One region of the Variovorax sp. PBS-H4 genome, then DNA from elsewhere that is predicted to be linked to it. Evidence: predicted binding sites of a transcription regulator. Region 1 holds the regulator's gene; the other holds the start of a gene.
The links. The regulator FNR, encoded in region 1, switches genes on or off when oxygen is low (the NO sensors DNR and NnrR bind a similar motif). The targets are predictions, from matches to a motif close to TTGATNNNNATCAA.
Positions count from the first base shown of each region.

Region 2: a site for FNR is predicted at 4,449-4,462, ahead of E5CHR_RS19055 (universal stress protein). Genes of this name have one in related genera too.

Region 1 is NZ_LR594675.1:4,134,452-4,143,923, forward strand. Features, by position in the region: gene E5CHR_RS19590 (flavodoxin family protein) at 1-16, shown strand, start outside; gene E5CHR_RS19595 (hemerythrin domain-containing protein) at 142-741, opposite strand; gene E5CHR_RS19600 (universal stress protein) at 831-1,250, opposite strand; gene E5CHR_RS19605 (universal stress protein) at 1,383-1,904, shown strand; gene E5CHR_RS19610 (sulfite exporter TauE/SafE family protein) at 1,953-2,666, opposite strand; gene hemN (oxygen-independent coproporphyrinogen III oxidase) at 2,669-4,087, opposite strand; gene fnr (fumarate/nitrate reduction transcriptional regulator Fnr) at 4,209-4,925, shown strand; gene E5CHR_RS19625 (YoaK family protein) at 5,016-5,801, shown strand; gene E5CHR_RS19630 (sugar phosphate isomerase/epimerase family protein) at 5,878-6,699, opposite strand; gene E5CHR_RS19635 (IclR family transcriptional regulator) at 6,696-7,502, opposite strand; gene E5CHR_RS19640 (Gfo/Idh/MocA family protein) at 7,516-8,559, opposite strand; gene E5CHR_RS19645 (shikimate dehydrogenase family protein) at 8,668-9,471, shown strand; gene E5CHR_RS19650 (acyl-CoA dehydrogenase family protein) at 9,468-9,472, shown strand, end outside.
Region 2 is NZ_LR594675.1:4,016,613-4,026,084, forward strand. Features, by position in the region: gene E5CHR_RS19045 (bifunctional aminoglycoside phosphotransferase/ATP-binding protein) at 1-1,139, opposite strand, end outside; gene E5CHR_RS19050 (cation-translocating P-type ATPase) at 1,221-3,866, opposite strand; gene E5CHR_RS19055 (universal stress protein) at 3,886-4,386, opposite strand; gene E5CHR_RS19060 (PHA/PHB synthase family protein) at 4,562-6,283, shown strand; gene E5CHR_RS19065 (BON domain-containing protein) at 6,418-7,071, shown strand; gene phbB (acetoacetyl-CoA reductase) at 7,074-7,793, shown strand; gene adhP (alcohol dehydrogenase AdhP) at 7,838-8,869, shown strand; gene E5CHR_RS19080 (TraR/DksA family transcriptional regulator) at 8,999-9,373, shown strand.

The sequences.
Region 1 (9,472 bases):
GCCCAAGAGGGCCTGAGGCATTGTTCTCGATCATGGCTCGACCGCACGAGGTCGCGTGACATCGAGCCGAGGCGAACCGTAGAAGGCGGGCGGTCCGATCCACTTGATCTTCCAGCGCAAGGCGGCGCCGTCAGGCGGCTTTTAAAGGGCCGTCCCTGCAGCGGCAGCGCCCAGGCCGATGGGCGCCGGCACCGCATTCACGATGCGCGTGAAGAGCGCCCGATACTCCACATCCGGCTCGCAGCCGGCCAGTGCGTCGCGGTTCTCGCCGAAAGCCTTGTCCAGATCGGCCCAGTCCTCTTGCGTCAGCACCCGTTCCGCCAGCGGCAGGATCTCCCGCTCTTCCAGCGCCATGTGCGCAAGGTAGAAATCGACATAGTGTTCGACGGCTTGCTCAAAGGCCTTGCGCCGCGACTCGCCCATCATCTCGAACGCGAGCAGCGCATGCTCCACGTTGCGGATGCGCCGTTCCCCGCGCGCGTGATCGTCGTCCAGGCGGTCGAGCAGCTCGCGCGACAGTGGTGTCCGGGCGCGCAGTTTGGGAAAGAGCAGTTCGGTCTCCTTCCGGTGATGGCGCTTTTCCGGAAATTCGTCGACATAGAACAGCATGGCCCGCAGCGCCCCGAAGTCTGGCATGGTGCCCTGGCGGCGATGCTGCGCAAGCAGCAGGACGATCGAGCGCAGCATGGCCGCGAGCGCCGAGTGTTCCTCTCGAATGATCCTGACGGTGGTGTGGTTCATGGGGTCACCTTCTCAAAGACGCTAGGCTCGCACGGCGGACCGGCCGGGACCTTGTCGCAGATCAAAGCAACGAAGCCTCGCAAGGCGCTTCAGCGCAGCAACAGCACCGGCACGCTGCACCGCGCCAGCACCTTCGTGGCGACCGAGCCGAGGACGAGGTTCTTCAAGGCGCCGACCCCGTGCGAACCCATGACCAGCAGGTCGAACTTGCCGGCTTCCGCGTACGCGGCAATCTCCTGGGCAGGATGGCCCAGCTTGTGGACGAAGGTCGCGTCGATACCGGACTCCCGCAGGGAAGCCCGGATCGGATCCAGCACGACGCGTGCATCGTCCTCGTAGTAGCCGCGCACCATGTCAGGCCCTGCGAACGCGGCGGCCCGGTGCGGCACCGGCAGGACCACGTAGAGCACCGTGCAAGGCTGCACGCCGAGGAATTCCTTGTGCGTCGCCAGATAGGACAACATGCGGTTCGTGTAGTCGCTGCCATCCACGGCCAGAAGAGTCTTCATGATGAGGGCCTCGTTGATGAAAGTATTGGATGGCTTGATGCTCGCTGCCGGCGGATCGTGCTCCCTTGCGCCAGATCAAGCCACGGAACCCGGCAATGCTGACACTGGCCCCATCCAATCCAGGAGCAGACCATGTACCAACGGATCCTTGTTCCCGTCGATGGCAGCGCGACATCGACCCGCGGCCTCGAGGAGGCCATTCAACTTGCCAGGCTCACGCAAGGCAGGCTGAGGCTCTTCCACGTGATCGACGAGCTCTCTTTCGCCCTGGCCATGGATGCCTACTCGGGCTATGCAGGCGATTGGCTCAACGTGCTTCGCGAGCAGGGCAGGCGCATCCTCGACGAGGGCAAGGCCAAGGCACAGGCCGCCGGGGTCGATGCAGAGGCACAGCTGTGCGACAGCTTCTCGGGATCGGTCCACCAGATGGTGAACGACGAGGCCGCCAAGTGGCCCGCGCAACTCATCGTCCTCGGTACCCATGGCCGCCGCGGAGTCGGTCGCGTCGTCATGGGCAGCAGCGCAGAACACATCCTGCGGTACGCCTCGGTCCCCGTCCTCCTGGTGCGCGCACCCGAAAGCGAAAAGAAGGCCGGGGAGGAAGTGAAGGCGGTGCACGTCAGCCTGCCAACGGGCGCCCTGGCCTTCGAATAGCGCGCGAGGCAGCCGGCCTGGCGTGACCTGACCGGCGGGCCTGCAACCCTAGCCGCACCAGATCTCTATCTGCCGGGTCAGATCGTTCCACAGCGCCTGCACCGCCATCGCGGCGAGCAGTCCGCCTGCGATGCGAGTGCCCCACTCCTTGCGCATCACGCCGGCGCCCGAGCCCAGGCGCTCCCACAGCCACGGCGCCGCCGCGAGCCACACGCCGCTGCCCGCGGCGAAGAGCGTCATCACCAGCGCGCCCTGGACGGGCCCATCGGCCAGGCCCGCCAGCATCAGCGCCGAATAGAGCAAGCCGCAGGGCATGGCAACCCACATCGCCCCGATGGCAAGCAGGCCCGGCACCGAGCCCGTCGCTGGGTGCAGCCGCGCAGCCACCGCCCTCCCGATGCGATGGGCCCACATCGGCTGGCGCCCGAGCCCCGCGAGCAACAGCGCCCAGCCCAGGACGAACACATGGAGCAGCACCCACAACGGGCGCAAAGCCGCCACCTGCCCGCTCGCGAAGGCGAGGCTCCCCACCGCGGCCGCGGCCACCGCGCCGGCCGCCGCGTAGCCGCCCACCCGCCCCGCGTGAAAAGCCCAGGCCGCCGCACCTTCCCGCTCCCGCATCGGCAGTGCCGCAACGCCACCGCCTTGCGGCGCGCGCACGATGCGGATCACGCCGGCACAGGCCGCGCCGCACATGGCGACGCAATGGGGCCCGCCGGCCAGTCCCATCAGCAACGCGGTGCCGGCCAGCGCGGTCTGCATGCTCAGACGATGCGCGAGAAGCGCGCGCGATTGCGGTCGGACTGCAGGTAGCGGTCGAACACCATCGCGATGGCCCGCACGAAGAACCAGCCCATCGGCGTGACTTCGATCTCGTGGTCGTGCACGTGCACCAACTCCTGTGCAGCGAGGGGTGCCAGTGCCACCAGCTCGTCCGCGAAGTAGCGCCGGAAGTCGACCAGGTGCGCTTGCTCGATCGCCTCGAAGTCCACGTGGCCCTGGCACATCAGCGCCATGATTACCGAACGCCGGAGCACATCGTCGCGCGTCATGGCCAGGCCACGCACCACCGGCAATCGATCCTGGTCCAGGTGGTCGTAGTACTCCTCGAGTGTCTTGGCGTTCTGGCTGTAGGTGGCGCCGACCGCACCGATGCCCGACACCCCGAGGGCCACCAGGTCACTGTCCGGCTGCGTGGTGTAGCCCTGGAAGTTGCGATGCAGGCGCCCCTGGCGCTTCGCAATGGCGAGCGGGTCATCCGGCAGGGCGAAATGGTCCATGCCGATGTAGACGTAGCCCGCCGCGGAGAGCGTCGCGATCGACCGCGACAGCATCTCGATCCGGGTCCTGGCGTCCGGCAATTCGTCGGCCGCGATACGGCGCTGGGCCTTGAACCGCTCCGGAAGGTGCGCATAGGCATAGAGCGCGATGCGGTCGGGCCGCAGCTCGCAGACCTGCGCGAGCGTGCGGTCGAAGGACTGGATGGTCTGGCGCGGCAGTCCATGGATGAGATCGATGTTGATCGAGCCGAAGCCGAGCCCGCGCGCGCTCGCCACCAGGTCGAACACCTGCCTCGCGGGCTGAACGCGGTGCACGGCCTTCTGCACCTCCGGGTCGAAGTCCTGGACGCCGAAGCTCAGGCGATCGAAGCCCATGTCGGCGAGGTTCGCGAGGCGGTGCCCGTCCACGGTACGCGGATCGATCTCGATCGACTGCTCGCGTTCCGGCGCCAGCGTGAACGCGTCCCCGAGCACCGACAGCAGTTCGCGCAATCCGGCGTCGTGCAGGAAGGTCGGCGTCCCGCCACCAAGGTGCAGCTGGCTGACCGCAGCGCCGCGGCCGAGCTGCGCGGCCTGCAGGGCGATCTCCTTGGCCAGGTAATCGAGGTACTCCCGCCCTCGGCTCTGGTGGCGGGTAACGATCTTGTTGCAGGCACAGTAATAGCACAGCGATGCACAGAACGGGATGTGCACGTAGAGCGACAGCGGCCGCCCGTGCGCGCCGAGTTCGCAGCGCTGACGCAGCGCTCGCACGTAGTCCTCGGGTCCGAAGGCTTCGACGAAGCGGTCGGCCGTCGGGTAGGAGGTATAGCGGGGCCCCTGGAGGTCGAAGCGGCGCAGCAGCTCCTGTGACGGGAGGATCAGCGACGCGGCGTCGGGGGCGAAGGCCAAAGATGATTTCATCGCAGCGGCATGAAAAGCAATGAGCCACTATGCCGCCGCGCGGCGCGGCGGGCCTTGATGTGCATCAAGCCCGCGACGTGCGTTGCGACACAGAATGACCGCACCTCTCCAACACCCCGCCATGACAGCCCAGAACATCAAGGTCGCCTGCTCGAGCTGTACCCTGCGCGAGCTCTGCATGCCCGCCGGGCTGGAGCCGGACGATCTGAAGCGCATCGACGAGCTCGTTTCCACGCGACGCAAGGTGCGCCGGCGCGAGACCCTGTTCCGCAACGGCGAGCGCTTCAGCGCGCTCTACGCCATCCGCAGCGGCTTCTTCAAGACGCGCGTCGCGAGCGAGGATGGTCGCGACCAGGTCACGGGCTTCCAGATGGCGGGCGAGATCATCGGCCTGGACGGCATCGTCAATGACCAGCACACCTGCGATGCCATCGCCATCGAGGACGCCGAGGTCTGCGTGATGCCCTTCCATCGCCTGGAGGCGCTGTCGCGCGAGGTCAAGGTGCTGCAGCGCCACATCCACCAGATCATGAGCCGGGAGATCGTGCGCGATCACGGCGTGATGCTGCTGCTGGGGAGCATGCGCGCCGAGGAGCGGCTCGCTGCCTTCCTGCTGAATCTCGTACAGCGCCTGCACGCGCGCGGCTTCTCGCAGTCCGAGTTCATCCTGCGCATGACCCGCGAGGAGATCGGCAGCTACCTGGGGCTCACGCTCGAAACGGTGAGCCGCACGCTCTCGAAGTTCATGACGGACGGCATCGTCGAGGTCGACCAGCGCAAGGTGCGCATCGTCGATCCGGAGGCGCTCCGGCGTCTGGTCAATCCTCCCGGCTGCTGACCTGCCGGCGTCCTGAAGAGAGGCGGCGCTTCGCACGTGCTACGCGCGCCTGAGCGACTGAAGGCGGTAGGATCCGGCCAGCAGCAGCCCATGCCCATCGACTACGCCAGACGACTTACCGGTCGAAAAAGAACCCCGATCGCAAACCGCCACCTCGGGTTTGCGTTGGCATTCGTGGCCGGCGCGATCAACGCCGGCGGGTTCCTGGCCGTCCATCAGTACACCTCGCACATGACAGGCATCGTCTCGTCCATGGCAGACAATCTTGTGCTGGGCACCTACGACATCGTGCTGGGCGGGGCGGGCGGACTGGTGTCGTTCGTGGCAGGAGCGGCAACTTCCGCAGTACTGGTCAACTATGCGCGCAGGCGCCGCATGCACAGCGAATACGCTTTGCCGCTGCTGGTGGAAGCCACCCTCCTGATCTGCTTTGGAGCGCTGGGGGCCAGGTTGTCCAGCATGCAGGGCTTCTTTGTGCCCGTGACAGTGATGCTGCTCTGCTTCATCATGGGGCTGCAGAACGCCGTGATCACCAAGCTGTCGCACGCCGAGATCAGAACGACGCACTTGACCGGCATCGTGACCGACATCGGGATCGAGCTCGGGAAACTGTTCTATCGGAATGCCTCTGGCCCGCCGTCGCATCTTCGCGTGCTCGCCAACCGCGACCGCCTTCGCGTTCTCACGCTTCTCGTTGTCTTTTTCTTCCTGGGCGGGGTGATGGGCGCGGTCGGATTCAAGCATGTCGGGTACGTCTCGACTGTTCCTCTCGCGCTGTTGTTGCTTGTGCTTGCGATCGTCCCGGCATTCGATGACCTGGCCACCCTGGCACGCCGCTGGAGCCGCAGGTCCAGACGGTCGGGAAGGAAGGCGTGACGGCGGCCCCCGAGAAACTGCAACTGCTCCTTCTGGATGTTCGGCAGCTTTCTCGGGCCTTTTTTGCAGACCATTCCTAGGGGAACGGAGCGCCCAGGACTTTATTCGTCTCCGCCACCGCCAGCCGCGCCCAGTTTTCGTAGCCCATGGCGGGGGCGCGCGATTCGCTCGGCACCTCGATGCTGACGGGCGTGCCCCGCGGCAAGGCATCGAACAGCGCGCGCAGCGGCAGGTCCCCTTCGCCCGGAAGCATCCGCTCGCAGCGCGCCGCGTGGATCAGGCCTTCGGTCGTGTCGGGGCCCGGGACCGGGCCGTCGCAGATCTGGGCGTAGTGGACCCAGCGCGGATCGAGCGCGCGGATTTCCTCGAGCGAGCTGCCGCAACGCGCGAAGTGCAGCGCGTCCACCAGCACCCCGCCGTTCGGCTGGGCGGCGCCACGCACGATGCGCACGGCCGCTGCCACGTCGGGCACGTCCGTCCATGGCATGAACTCCACGTCGCACGTGAGCTTGTGCCGGGCCGCCGCTTCGCACAGCGCCGCGAAAGACGCCGTCATGCGCGACGCGTTCGGGTCGTCCCCCGCAACGAGGATGTGCTTCGCGCCGAGCTGCTCGCCGACTTCGAGAAATCCGGCGTAGGCGGCCACGTCGAAGTGCTCGTTGATGCGCAGCACTTCCAGGTCGAAGATGCCGACCCCGGTATCGGCCAGTGCCGCGAGCGTTTCGCGCAGCATTGCGGCGTCCTCCACCAGCGGGTAGTACAAGCCACCCGCCGTCGTAGGCAGCAACCGGATGCCGACGCCCGCGCAGCCGACAGCCGCCGCGAGCCCGACGATCTGCGGGGGTGCATAAGGCAGCGCCACGAGTTGGCCCAGGTTCCAGGGGTTCGCCGTTGTCATGCGGTCTCCAGTTCGCGTGAGTTGAACGCGCGGTCGAACAAGGGCGACGCGCTGCTCGCCGCCGCGAGGTCCGCCGTGGCCGCCAGCAAGGGCGCCACCAGCGTCAGCATCTTCTCCTGCGTCAGGCGCGCCGATGGTCCCGAGATCGCAAGCACGCCGACGGCGCCTCCGTGGGCGCCGATGATCGGGGCGGAGATCGCCGCCAGGCCGACCGTGTACGTCTCGACCGCGATGGCAAACCCCTGCTTGCGCGCCTGCCGCACGGCTTTCATCACGGCGTTCATCGACGTCGGCGCCCTGGGGCCGAACCGCCCCGGCGCGGGAAGGCCCTGCGCGCTCACCAGGGCAATGGCGTCGGACTCCGGCAGCGTCGACAACCACGCGAAACCGGTGGCCGTGCACGAGAGCTGCGCGTCGACTCCCATGTCCGGGTCGTAGCGCAGGCCGCTGCGCGCCCCCTGCGACTTGGCAACCCACGTCAAGTGATCGACGTCCACGACGCCCAGCCGCACGAGCTCGCCGCTGGCTTCCGCCAGCGTGTCGAGCACCGGCTGGCAAAGATCGATGATCCCCGAGTTCTTGAGATAGGTCAGCCCCAGCGAGACGAGCCGGGTCGTCAGCACGTATTCGCCGCGTTCACGCGACTGCCGCACCCAGCCATGCTCCGCCAGTTCGGCAAGCAGGCGATGCGCTGCCGAAATCGGGATGCCGATGCGATCGGCGAGCGCGCCGATCTGCATCCCGCCGACGTTGTCCGCGAGGCAGTCGAGGATTGCGAGGGTGCGCTGCATGACACCGGACATGGCGGGCCTCCTCTCAGATGGTGACCGGCTGGCCTTCGCGCGCAGCCCGCCCGATGGCCAGCGCGGCCAGGAGCGTGCGCAACCCGTCCTCGCCGGAACAGACGGGCTGTTCACGGCCTTCGGCGACGGCGCGCAGGTGCCGCAGCTGCTCGATGTACGGATCTTGGCGATGGAGCATCTCGCGCTCGACGGCGAGCGGCTCGTGCCAGCCCCGCTTGCCGGAATGCTTCCAGAGGTTCAGTCGGGGCAGCGTGAGCGAACCTTCCGTGCCGCTGATGAAATGCGTGTCGACGTCGACCTGCGCGTAATGGTCCGCTTCGCCGGCGGCCAGGTCCCAGTTCCACGGCGCGACCGCTGCGTCGCTCACGGCCATCGTGCCGAGCGCGCCGTTCGCGAAGCGCAGGATGACGGCGGCGGTGTCTTCCACCTCGAAGCCGCGCACCGCGCTGGACGCAATCGCCTGCACGCTCTCCACCTCGCCGACCAGGTGGCGCAGCAGGTCGATGTCGTGGATCAGGTTGATCAGGACCGGGCCCGCGCCCGCCTGCCTGCGCCACACGGCGTCGAAGTAGCTGTCCGGCTTGAGCCATGTCGCCAGCGCCGTCACGCTCACCGCCCTGCCGACCGCGCCCTGCCTGAGCAACTGCCTGGCCCGCCGGATGATGGGGTTGTGGCGCCGCTGGTGCCCCACCATGAGCGGCACCCTGGCCTGCCAGGCGGCCTCGCACAGGCGGCGGCCCTCTTGCGCCGTGTCGGCCACCGGCTTCTCCATGAGCACCGTCAGCCCGCGCTCGATGCAATCGATCCCGACGTCGGCGTGCGTAGCGTTCGGTGTCGCGACGATTGCCGCCTTCACGCCCGGCTGGTCGAGCAAGGCGCGGTGATCGTCGAAATACGGCAGGCTGCGCGCCTCGCAGAACTCCCGCGCGGCCGGCGTTGGGTCCGCGACGCCGGCGACGCAAACGTCCGGATGGCTCAGCATGCGCTCGACGTGCATGCGGCCGATGGCGCCCGCGCCGACGACGGCAACGGGCATGCGGGAGGGGACAATGGTCATGGACGGCAATTGTAGAAATGATTTCCAGTATGGCGACTATATGCTATGGTCGGACCATTCCAACAGGGATCTTTTTCAGGTTCAGGCCGCTGCCCCGACGCCATCCAGATGCTCGACTCCTACACCGGCGCCACGCGCGTCATCTTCATCGCCGGCGACCCGATCGCCCAGGTCAAGTCGCCCGCAGCCGTCACGCGGCTGTTGCGCGAACGGGGTGCCGACACGGTCGTCGTGCCGGCGCACGTCAAGCCGGCAGATTTCGGCAGCTTTCTTGGCGCCGTCGAACGCATGCCGAACGTCGACGGCGTGATCGCCACTGTGCCGCACAAGTTCGCCCTCGCCGCGCGCTGCGCCGAACTGACGCCGCGCGCACGATCGATAGTGGCCGCCAACGTGGCGCGCCGCAGGCCCGGTGGCGGATGGTTCGGCGACATGTGCGACGGCGATGCCTACGTGGCGGGGCTGGCGCGCCATCGCTTCGACCCGCGTGGCAGGCGCGCGCTGCTGGTCGGCGCCGGCGGCGCGGGCAGCGCGATCGCGCACTCGCTCGTGGATGCAGGCGTGAGCGCGCTGGCGCTGCACGACCTCGACGCAGGCCGGCGCGACGCGCTGTTGGAGAAGATCGCGCGCTACGGCAGCGTCGCGCCTTCGCTTGGCTCGGACGACCCGCGCGGCTTCGACCTCGTGATCAATGCGTCGCCCGCCGGCATGAAGGACGGCGACCCCTCCCCCATCGACGGTTCGCGCATCGAAGCCGGCATGTTCATCGGCGACGTCATCACCTCGCCGGAAATCACGCCGCTTCTCGCCGCCGCCCGGGCCAGGGGTTGCGCCACCATGACGGGCCTGGACATGTTCCGCGCGGTGGGCGAGCGCATCGCGGCCTTCTACCTCGAGAAGACCTCATCATGAA
Region 2 (9,472 bases), 120 kb from region 1:
CGCTCGTGTGGCTCCAGTCCGAAAAGACGCTTGCGCTCGACATCCGACCGGATGCGGATCGCGCCCGCGACCGCCAGCAGCGCCGCAGCCATGGTCGACTTGCCCGAACCGGACAGCCCGTGCGTGAGCATCAGGCGGGGCGCGCTGTTCGGCATCCGCGCAAGTCGTGTTGCGCAGGCGAGGTAGTCGGGTCCGCCGGGCTGCGCAGCGCCGGCACGCACACGGAAGCGGCCCACCAACGCACGCACGAGTGCCCTGTACACCTCATAGAAGCGCAACACCTGCATGCCCGCGTAGTCGCCGCTGTGCTGCAGGTACGCATCGAGAAAGCGGAACGCGAGATCCCTGCGGCCGTGCGCTTCCAGGTCCATCGTGAGAAAGGCGACGTCGCTCATCACGTCGATCCAGCGCAGAGCAGGATCGAACTCGATGCAGTCGAAGGCGGTCAGCTGGTCGTCGATCAGCACCACGTTGGCCAGATGAAGGTCGCCATGGCACTCCCGAACTGCACCACTGCGCTGCCTCGCGAACCAGGCCGTGCGCAACGCCTTCCTTTGCTCGAAAATCCAAGTCTGCAGATCTCTGGTGGGCCGCGCGCCGGCATCGACGCGCAGACGTGCCAACGCATCGACCACCGGACGACCCACCTGGTCCGGCGTTGCGAACTCCGACTCCGGTGCGGCGATCTGTGCCCGCCCGTGGAAACTGGCCAACCGATGCGCGAACTGTTCAAGGCGGTCAAGCTCCAGCCGTCCGGCCGGCACCAGTCGTTGCAGCAATGCATCTTCGGAAAAGCGCCGCATGCAGACGGCAAATTCGATGGGGTCGCCTTCTCCGAGGTGCGGCGCCTGCGCGCTGCCGCAGACGGCGACCACGCCGATGTAGAGCGAAGGCGCGAGCCGCCGATTGAGGCGCACCTCCTCTTCGCAGAAGTGCTTGCGGGCCGCCAGTGTGCTGAAGTCGACGAAACCCAGATAGACGGGCTTCTTGAGCTTGTAGGCCAACCGCGAGGTCAGCAGCACCCAGGAGATGTGAGTCTCCACCAGCGATACCGCCTCGCCGGTGTCGAGCTGCAGGCGCTCACGCAAGGCCGTCACCAGCGTGCGGTCGGCGGCGGCAGTCGATGTGGACGTGCTCATTCCAGGAGTGTGCACCTGATCTTCCTGTGTGCTCTCGCGCAAAGCGCGTTACCGACCTGGCGTGCCTCGACGGAGCGCTCGCTAGCCAGCCGGCCCCCGGCGCGGGATCGGCGCTTCCTGCGGCCGAAGGTACCGTGCCGACCGACGCAACCATTTCTCCGTTTCGACCGCCACGAATACCACTACCGAGCAGCCCAGACATATCGCCAACTCGCCGGCCGCCAGCGCTTCGGTGCGAAATACCTCCTGCAACGGCGGTACATAGACAACGGCAAGTTGAAGCACGAAGGTCGACAACACCGCACCGGCCATGGGCGAATTGCTGCGCAGTCCCAGCGTCAAGAGCGAATCGCTCTCCGACCGAATGGCCAGCACGTATCCCATCTGCGAGAGCGTGAGCACCGTGAACACCATCGTTTGCCAATGCATGCCTGTCTTCAAGGCCCAGGCCTGGATGCCAAGGCACAGGCCTGCGATCAGCAGCCCCACCCACAGGATGTGCTGCCAGGTTCCACCTGCGAACAGGCTTTCGCCGGGGGCGCGCGGAGGCCGCCGCATCACGCCTCGTTCGGCGGGTTCTGCGGCAAACGCCAGGCCGGGCAGTCCATCGGTCACCAGGTTGATCCAGAGGATATGCAGCGGCAGCAGTGGAATCGGCATGCCCACGAGCGGAGCAAGCAGCAAGGTCCAGATCTCTGCGGAGTTCCCGGTGATCGCGTAGCGGACGAACTTGCGGATGTTGTCGAAGATGCGCCTTCCCTCGCGGACCGCGGCCACGATGGTGGCGAAGTTGTCGTCGAGGAGCACGAGGCTCGCCGCCTCGCGTGCCACGTCGGTGCCGCCGAGCCCCATGGCAACGCCGATGTCGGCCTGCTTCAGTGCCGGTGCGTCGTTGACGCCATCGCCAGTCATCGCGACGAACTGGCCTTGCGCCTGGAGCGCCCGCACGATGCGAATCTTCTGGGCCGGATCGACCCGTGCGTACACCTGGACGTCCCCGGCCAGGCGTCGCAGCGCGGCGTCGTCGAGTGCGGCGAGCTGCACGCCCGTCAATACTGGCGAGTGGTCGTCCGCAATGCCGAGCTCGCGCGCAATGGCCAGCGCAGTCGCCGGGTGGTCGCCGGTGATCATCACCGGCGTGATGCCTGCGCTGCGGCAATCCGAGACAGCTGCCTTTACTTCGGGACGCGGTGGGTCTGCCAGACCCACGAGACCGAGCAGGACCAGGTCGGCCTCAACGGTGTCTGCAGACTGTCCGGCGGGATCCCCGCCGAACGAACGCCGGGCCACGGCGAGAACGCGCAAGCCCTGCTCGGCCATCGCTGCCGCCACGCTCAAAGCCAGGGCGACGTCGAGTGCGGCCTCCTGCTGCCCGCGGGCCACGCGCGTGCAGCGGGGCACGAGCGCTTCGGGAGCACCTTTGGTCAAGACGACCCAGTCGCCGCCCTCGCGATGCAAGGTGCTCATCCGCTTTCGCTCGGAATCGAAAGGCCATTCGTGAAGCCGCACGCGCGACGCGCGGATGGCCCGCGGGTCCATGCCGCTTGCCATCGCGGCCTCGACAAGCGCGGTCTCGGTCGGGTCGCCCACCCAGGCGTCGTTGGCGTTCAGGCTCGCGTCGTTGCAAAGCAGCGCCGCGGTCCACAACGGTTCCGGTGTTCCGCCGCCGGGATATTCGACAGCCTGAACCCGCATGCGGTTCTGGGTCAGCGTGCCGGTCTTGTCGGAGCAGATCACGCTGATCGATCCCAGTGTCTCCACCGATGGCAGCCGGCGGACCAGGGCATTCACCTTCACCATGCGACGGGCACCGAGCGCCAGGAGAACCGTAACGACCGCGGGCAGCGCCTCGGGAATGGCCGCCACTGCGAGGCTCACGGCCGTGAGGGCCATCAGCAGCACCGGCTCGCCTCGCAGCACACCCATGGTGAAAACCAGCCCGCAGATCAACAGGACCACGAGCGAAAGCCGCCTGCCGAAGTCGGCAAGGCGAAGCTGGAGCGGCGTGCTTCGCGCCTCCGCGTCCCGCAGGAGGCCGGCGATGCGGCCGAGTTCCGTCTGCTGGCCGGTGGCGACCACCACGCCTTCGGCGCGACCATGCGTGACCAGCGTTCCCTTGAAGGCCATGTTCAGCCGGTCGCCCAGTGGATGTTCACCTTCGCCGAGGTGCGCGGTGTGCTTATCCACCGTGACGGATTCTCCCGTCAGCGTCGACTCGTCCACCCGCAGTTGCGCCACCTTGTGCAGGCGCAGATCGGCGGGGACGAGATTGCCCGCCTCCAGCAGCACCACGTCGCCGGGCACCACGTGCGCGGTATCGATCGTCAGCGAGAGACCTTCGCGACGCACGGTCGTGTGCGCCGCAGCCAGGCGCTTCAATGCGTCGAGCGCGCGCTCTGCGCGCCACTCCTGCGTCAGCCCGATCGCGGCATTGAGCAGCACGATGGCCGCGATCGCCACCGTATCCGCAACATCCCCGATGAATCCCGACAGCAGCGCAGCCGAAAGCAGGACCAGCACCATGAAGTCACGGAACTGATCGCAGACACGCCGGATCAGGCCGCGCGGAGCCGCTTCGGGGAGCCGGTTTTCGCCGTGAATATCCCGCCGCCGCTTCGCCTGGTCAGCCGTCAAGCCAATCCGCGGATCCACCTCCAGGTGCGCGGCAATGGCCTCTGCCGGATGCAGGTGCGCGTTTCCGATCGCCAGGTCTTGATCACCGCTCATGAGGCGGGCCGGAGATCTCTCATGCGTCGGCTGCGACTTGCGGTGCCACCGCGCTGCTTGCGTCACCCGCCCTCGGGCGGGCATTGACCAGCAGCACCGGGACCGGCGAGATGCGCAGTATCTGCTCCGCATCGCTGCCCAGCAGCGCACGGCCGACACCATGGCGACCATGCGTGCCGATCACGATCAGGTCGGCGTTCCAGGCTCTCGCCTGCTCGGCCACGAGTTCCGATACGCGGCCAGCGGCCGAGGTGAAGAGAACGGTTTCGGCCTCCACGCCGGCACGCGCTGCGATCTCGGTCCCTTGCTGGAGGATCTGCTCGCCCGCTTCAGCCATGAGCGGGACGAGGTCCGAGTTGTAGGCGGCAAAGGTCTCGAAGCCGGTCACATACTTCAGTTCGTCCACGACGTGGACGAGTCGCAGCGCTGCGCCCGTGAGCTTGGCCAGACGAAGCGCCTCGTCCAGGCCCCTGAGGGAGGTCGTGCTGCCATCGACGGGAACAAGAATGCGTTGGTACATGGCCAGGTCCTCGGGTGAAAAAGATGTTCTTGTCAGTTTCAGCGCCTGCAGCTCCCTTGGCCTTGATCCGCATCAACACACGGACCGACATTGCGGCGCCTTGACATCCATCAAATGGCTCGACCGCCCAAGCACCCAGACTTGGACGCCATCGGCAATCAATTCGAGGATGTAGATGGAAGACAAAGTCGAGGCACTGGACCGGACGCTGCATGCCGTCATGGGCCAGCTGACCAGAGGGATTTCGCCCGCGGCGATGATGCTGGCCTGGTCGGACTGGGCCATCCACCTCGCAGCGCAGCCCGTGCGCAGCGCCCAAGTGCTCGTGAGCGGCCCGCTGACGCGGGCGGTCGAGGCCACTGGCCAGGCCTTCCAGGCATTGCCTCCCCGTGAACCGCCGACCCCGGACTCGCACGAAGACGACCGCCGCCTCGCAGACCCTTCGTGGGATGCATGGCCCTTCACCCTGTATCGCCAGGCGTTCCGCACAAGCGGCCAGTGGCTGCGGCAATTGACCGAAGGCGTACCCGGTGTCGAGCGCCACCACGGGCAAGTCGTCGCCTTCGCGGCAAGGCAGTTGCACGAGATCTGCTCTCCGGCGAACTGGCCCGCGACCCACCCGCTCGTCCTGCAAAGAACCGCCGCGACCGGCGGGATGAACCTGCTGCAAGGCGCCCGGAACTTTGCGGAAGACCTGCAGCGCAGCCTCCAGCGCCTGCCGCCGAAAGCTGCCGAGGATTTCGTACCCGGGCGCCAGGTGGCAATCACCCCCGGAAAGGTCGTCTTGCGCAACCACCTCATGGAGCTTATCCAATATGCGCCCACGACGGCCAAGGTCCATCCCGAGCCGCTGTTGATCATGAGCGCGTGGATCATGAAGTACTACATCCTCGATCTCTCCCCGCACAACTCTCTGATCCGCTATCTGGTCGACAAGGGTCACACCGTGTTCGCGATTTCGTGGAGAAACCCCGATTCGGATGATCGGGACCTCGGCATCAACGACTACTTGGCGCAAGGCTTCATGGCCAGCCTCGACGCGATCAACGCCATCGTGCCCCGGAGGCGCGTGCACGCAGTGGGTTACTGCCTGGGAGGAACGCTGCTGGCCATCGGCGCGGCGGCCATGGCGCGCGACGGCGACGATCGCCTCGCGACGGTGTCGCTGCTGGCGGCACAGACGGATTTCACGGAGCCGGGAGAACTCGGCCTTTTCATCGACGAGAGCCAGCTCAGCTTCATGGAAGACCTGATGGCGCGCCAGGGCTATCTGGATTCGAGCCAGATGGCAGGCGCCTTCAACCTGTTGCGCGCCATCGACCTCATCTGGTCGCCCATGGTGCAGAACTACCTCCTCGGCGAGCGCAGTCCGATGACCGATCTGATGGCCTGGAACACTGACGGCACGCGCATGCCCTACCGAATGCACGCCGACTACCTGCGCAGCCTGTTCCTCGACAACGCGCTTGCGCGTGGCCAATACCTGGTAAACGGACGACCGGTCTCGTTGGGCGACATCGAGGCACCGATCTTCGCCGTCGCGACGCAAACCGACCATGTCGCACCCTGGCGCTCCGTCTACAAACTGAATTTGCTATGCGATACCGAGATCAGCTTCGTTCTCACCAACGGCGGCCACAACGCCGGCATCGTGAGCGAGCCCGGTCACGCGCACCGCCACTGTCGGGTCCTCCACCGTGCCAGGAATGCCCCCTACGTATCACCGGATGAGTACGTCGCTCGCGCCGAACACGTGGAGGGCTCATGGTGGCCTGCACTGCAGGCATGGCTGGCGGCTCGCTCGGGGCCTCGGTGCAAGCCGCCGCGCATGGGCCATGCGGAGCTCGGCTACGCCCCCCTTTGCGATGCACCCGGCACCTATGTCATGGCGCATTGAGCACGCCGTGCCAATCGCTTGATCCAGCGCAACGCTCAAGCCGCAGGTCGGTCCTAAAGTGATCTCACAGGCATCGCGAACCTGAAACCAGGGGCGCCATGAATGTCATCCACCCACCCTCGAAAGGAATTCCCATGAGATCCGATGCACAACTCAGAAGCGATGTCGTCGCCGAACTGAACTGGGACCCGGCGATCACCGCCACCGACGTCGGCGTGATCGTCAAGGACGGCGTCGTCACGTTGACCGGGCATCCCTCCAGCCACGCCGAGAAGTACGCCATCGAGCGCGCTGCGCAGCGCGTCAAGGGCGTGAAGGCGCTGGCGATCGAGATGCCGGTCAAGCTCGCCGCCGACTACACGCGGACCGACGCTGACATTGCCGCTGCCGTGGAGCGCGCCATCGAGTGGAACGTGCTCGTGCCCGACGACAAGATCCATCCGATGTTGGAGAACGGCTGGGTCACGCTCAATGGAGAAGTCGAATGGGACTACCAGCGCAGGGCGGCTGAAAATGCCGTGCGCGACCTGCTCGGCGTCACCGGCGTCACGAACCTGGTTGCCGTGAAGCCGAAGTTCACGGCGGCCGACGTCGAAAAGAAGATCCAGGAAGCACTGGAGCGCCAGGCAGGTCGCGAAGCCGAGCGAATCAAGATCGAGGTCAACGGTGCCCATGTCACGCTCAGCGGGAAGGTCCATTCCTGGGCCGAACGCAAGGCCGCCCAGGGGGCCGCATGGTCGGCGCCGGGCGTCGCCAACGTGATCAACAAGCTGCTCGTTGAAGCCTGACGATGCGTGTCGCACTGGTCACCGGCGGAACCGTTGGCATCGGAGCCGCCGTAGCCGAAGCCCTTTCGGCCGCAGGCTACCGGGTCGCCTCCAACTACGGCGGCAACACGCAGGCGGCGGAGGCGTTCACCGCGCGAACCGGCATACCCGCATTCGCGTGGAACGTGGCCGATCCGGCCGCGTGCAAGACGGGCGTGGGCCGCGTGGAGGCTGCCCTGGGGCCGATCGAGGTGCTGATCAACAATGCCGGCATCACGCGCGACGCGATGCTGCACAAGATGACGCTCGAGCAGTGGCGCGAGGTGCTCGACGTCAATCTGGGCGGCTGCTTCAACATGTGCCGAGCTGTGATCGAGGGCATGCGGGAGCGCCGCTTCGGCCGCATCGTCAACATGAGCTCGGTCAACGGGCTCTCGGGGCAGGCCGGGCAGACCAACTACGCCGCGACCAAGGCGGGGCTGGTCGGCTTCACGAAGTCCCTCGCGCTCGAAGGCGCGTCCCGCAACATCACGGCCAACGTCGTGGCGCCGGGCTATACCGACACCGCCATGGTCCGTGCGGTGCCGCCCGACGCGCTGGCGCAGATCCTGAAGACCGTCCCGATGGGGCGGCTGGCGACACCGGCGGAGATCGCGCGCGGCGTCGTCTTTCTCGCCGCGGACGAAGCCGGCTTCATCAGTGGCATCACACTGTCCATGAACGGCGGCAAGTACATGCCCTGAGTGGCCACAACTCTCCTTCCCCTTTTCTGCTCCTGGAGCTTGCCATGCGAACGATGAAAGCCGCGGTTGTCCACGCGTTCGGACAACCCCTCAAGATCGAAGAAGTGCCCGTGCCCGAGGTACCCCCGGGGCAGGTCCTGGTCAAGGTGGCCGCCTCCGGCGTCTGCCACACCGACCTGCATGCCGCAGAAGGCGATTGGCCGGTCAAGCCCGCCCTGCCCTTCATTCCCGGCCACGAGGGCGTGGGCCATGTCGCGGCTGTCGGCGCGGGCGTCAAGCACGTCAAGGAAGGCGACCGCGTGGGGGTGCCGTGGCTGCATACCGCCTGCGGGCATTGCGAGCACTGCATCACCGGCTGGGAGACGCTGTGCGACCACCAGCAGATGACCGGCTACACCGTCAACGGCGGCTACGCAGAGTATGTGCTCGCCGATCCGGGCTATGTGGGGCACCTGCCGGCGAATGTCGGCTTCACCGAGATCGCGCCCGTGCTTTGCGCGGGCGTCACCGTCTACAAGGGACTCAAGGTGCTGGATTGCAAACCGGGCGATTGGGTGGCGATCTCCGGAGTCGGCGGCCTGGGCCACCTGGCGGTGCAGTACGCCAAGGCGATGGGGTTCCATGTCGCTGCCGTCGACATCGACGACGAGAAGCTGCAGTTGGCCAGCCAGGTCGGCGCCGACATGGTGATCAATGCCGCGAAGCAGGATCCCGCCCAGGAGATGCAGAAAGCTTTGCGCGGCGCGCACGGCGTGCTGGTGACCGCGGTCTCCCGCAGCGCCTTCGCGCAGGCGCTGGGCATGCTGCACAAGCGCGGCACCATGTCGATGGTGGGTCTGCCGCCGGGCGATTTCGCGCTGCCGATTTTCGACATGGTGCTCAATGCCAAGACCGTGCGGGGGTCGATCGTGGGCACCCGCAAGGACCTGCAGGAGGCTCTGGAATTCGCCGGCGAGGGCAAGGTGCGCACGGTCTGCAGCGAAGACCGGCTCGACAACATCAACAACGTATTCGATGACATGCGCCGGGGCCGGATCGAAGGCCGGGTCGTCATGCGCTTGACAGACGAGGTCTAGCTGCATGCGGTGGCGCGGTGCTGCTGCCCTCGTGCGGACAGGCTGCAGCGGGCGAGAACAGCGCCGCGCTGGTGGGCGACTGTGTCGTCTTCCTTCCATCTTCCTTCCATCTTCCTGTGAGTTCCCCCGATGAAACACCTGACCGATACCGACCTCCACCTGCTGTCCGATCAACTCCAAGCCATGAGGCGCAGCGTCCTCGATGAAATCCGCGGCGCTTCCCTCGATATCGAAGCCACTCTTCAGCCTCAGGATCACGAGGTCCGAACCCATGCCGATGAAGCCGAGGTCGAACGTCTCGGCGACGTCCGCTTCGCCGAGATCGAAATCGACCAAGCCAGGCTGCTCGACATCGAGCAGGCGCAGCAGCGCATGGCCGTCGGCCGCTATGGCGTCTGCATTGACTGCGGGGATCCCATCCCGCGCGAGCGGCTGATGGCGCAAGCCACCGCCATCCGCTGCGCGGCTTGCCAAGCCGCCGCCGAGGACAGGCTTCGCCGCTGAGACGCTCGACGCAAGGGGCTCGAAGCATGCGCACGGCGCATTCCCAAAGACCGCGTCTATAGCAGGGCCATCCGTGGGGCGGGAGGGGTGGCGTCGCCG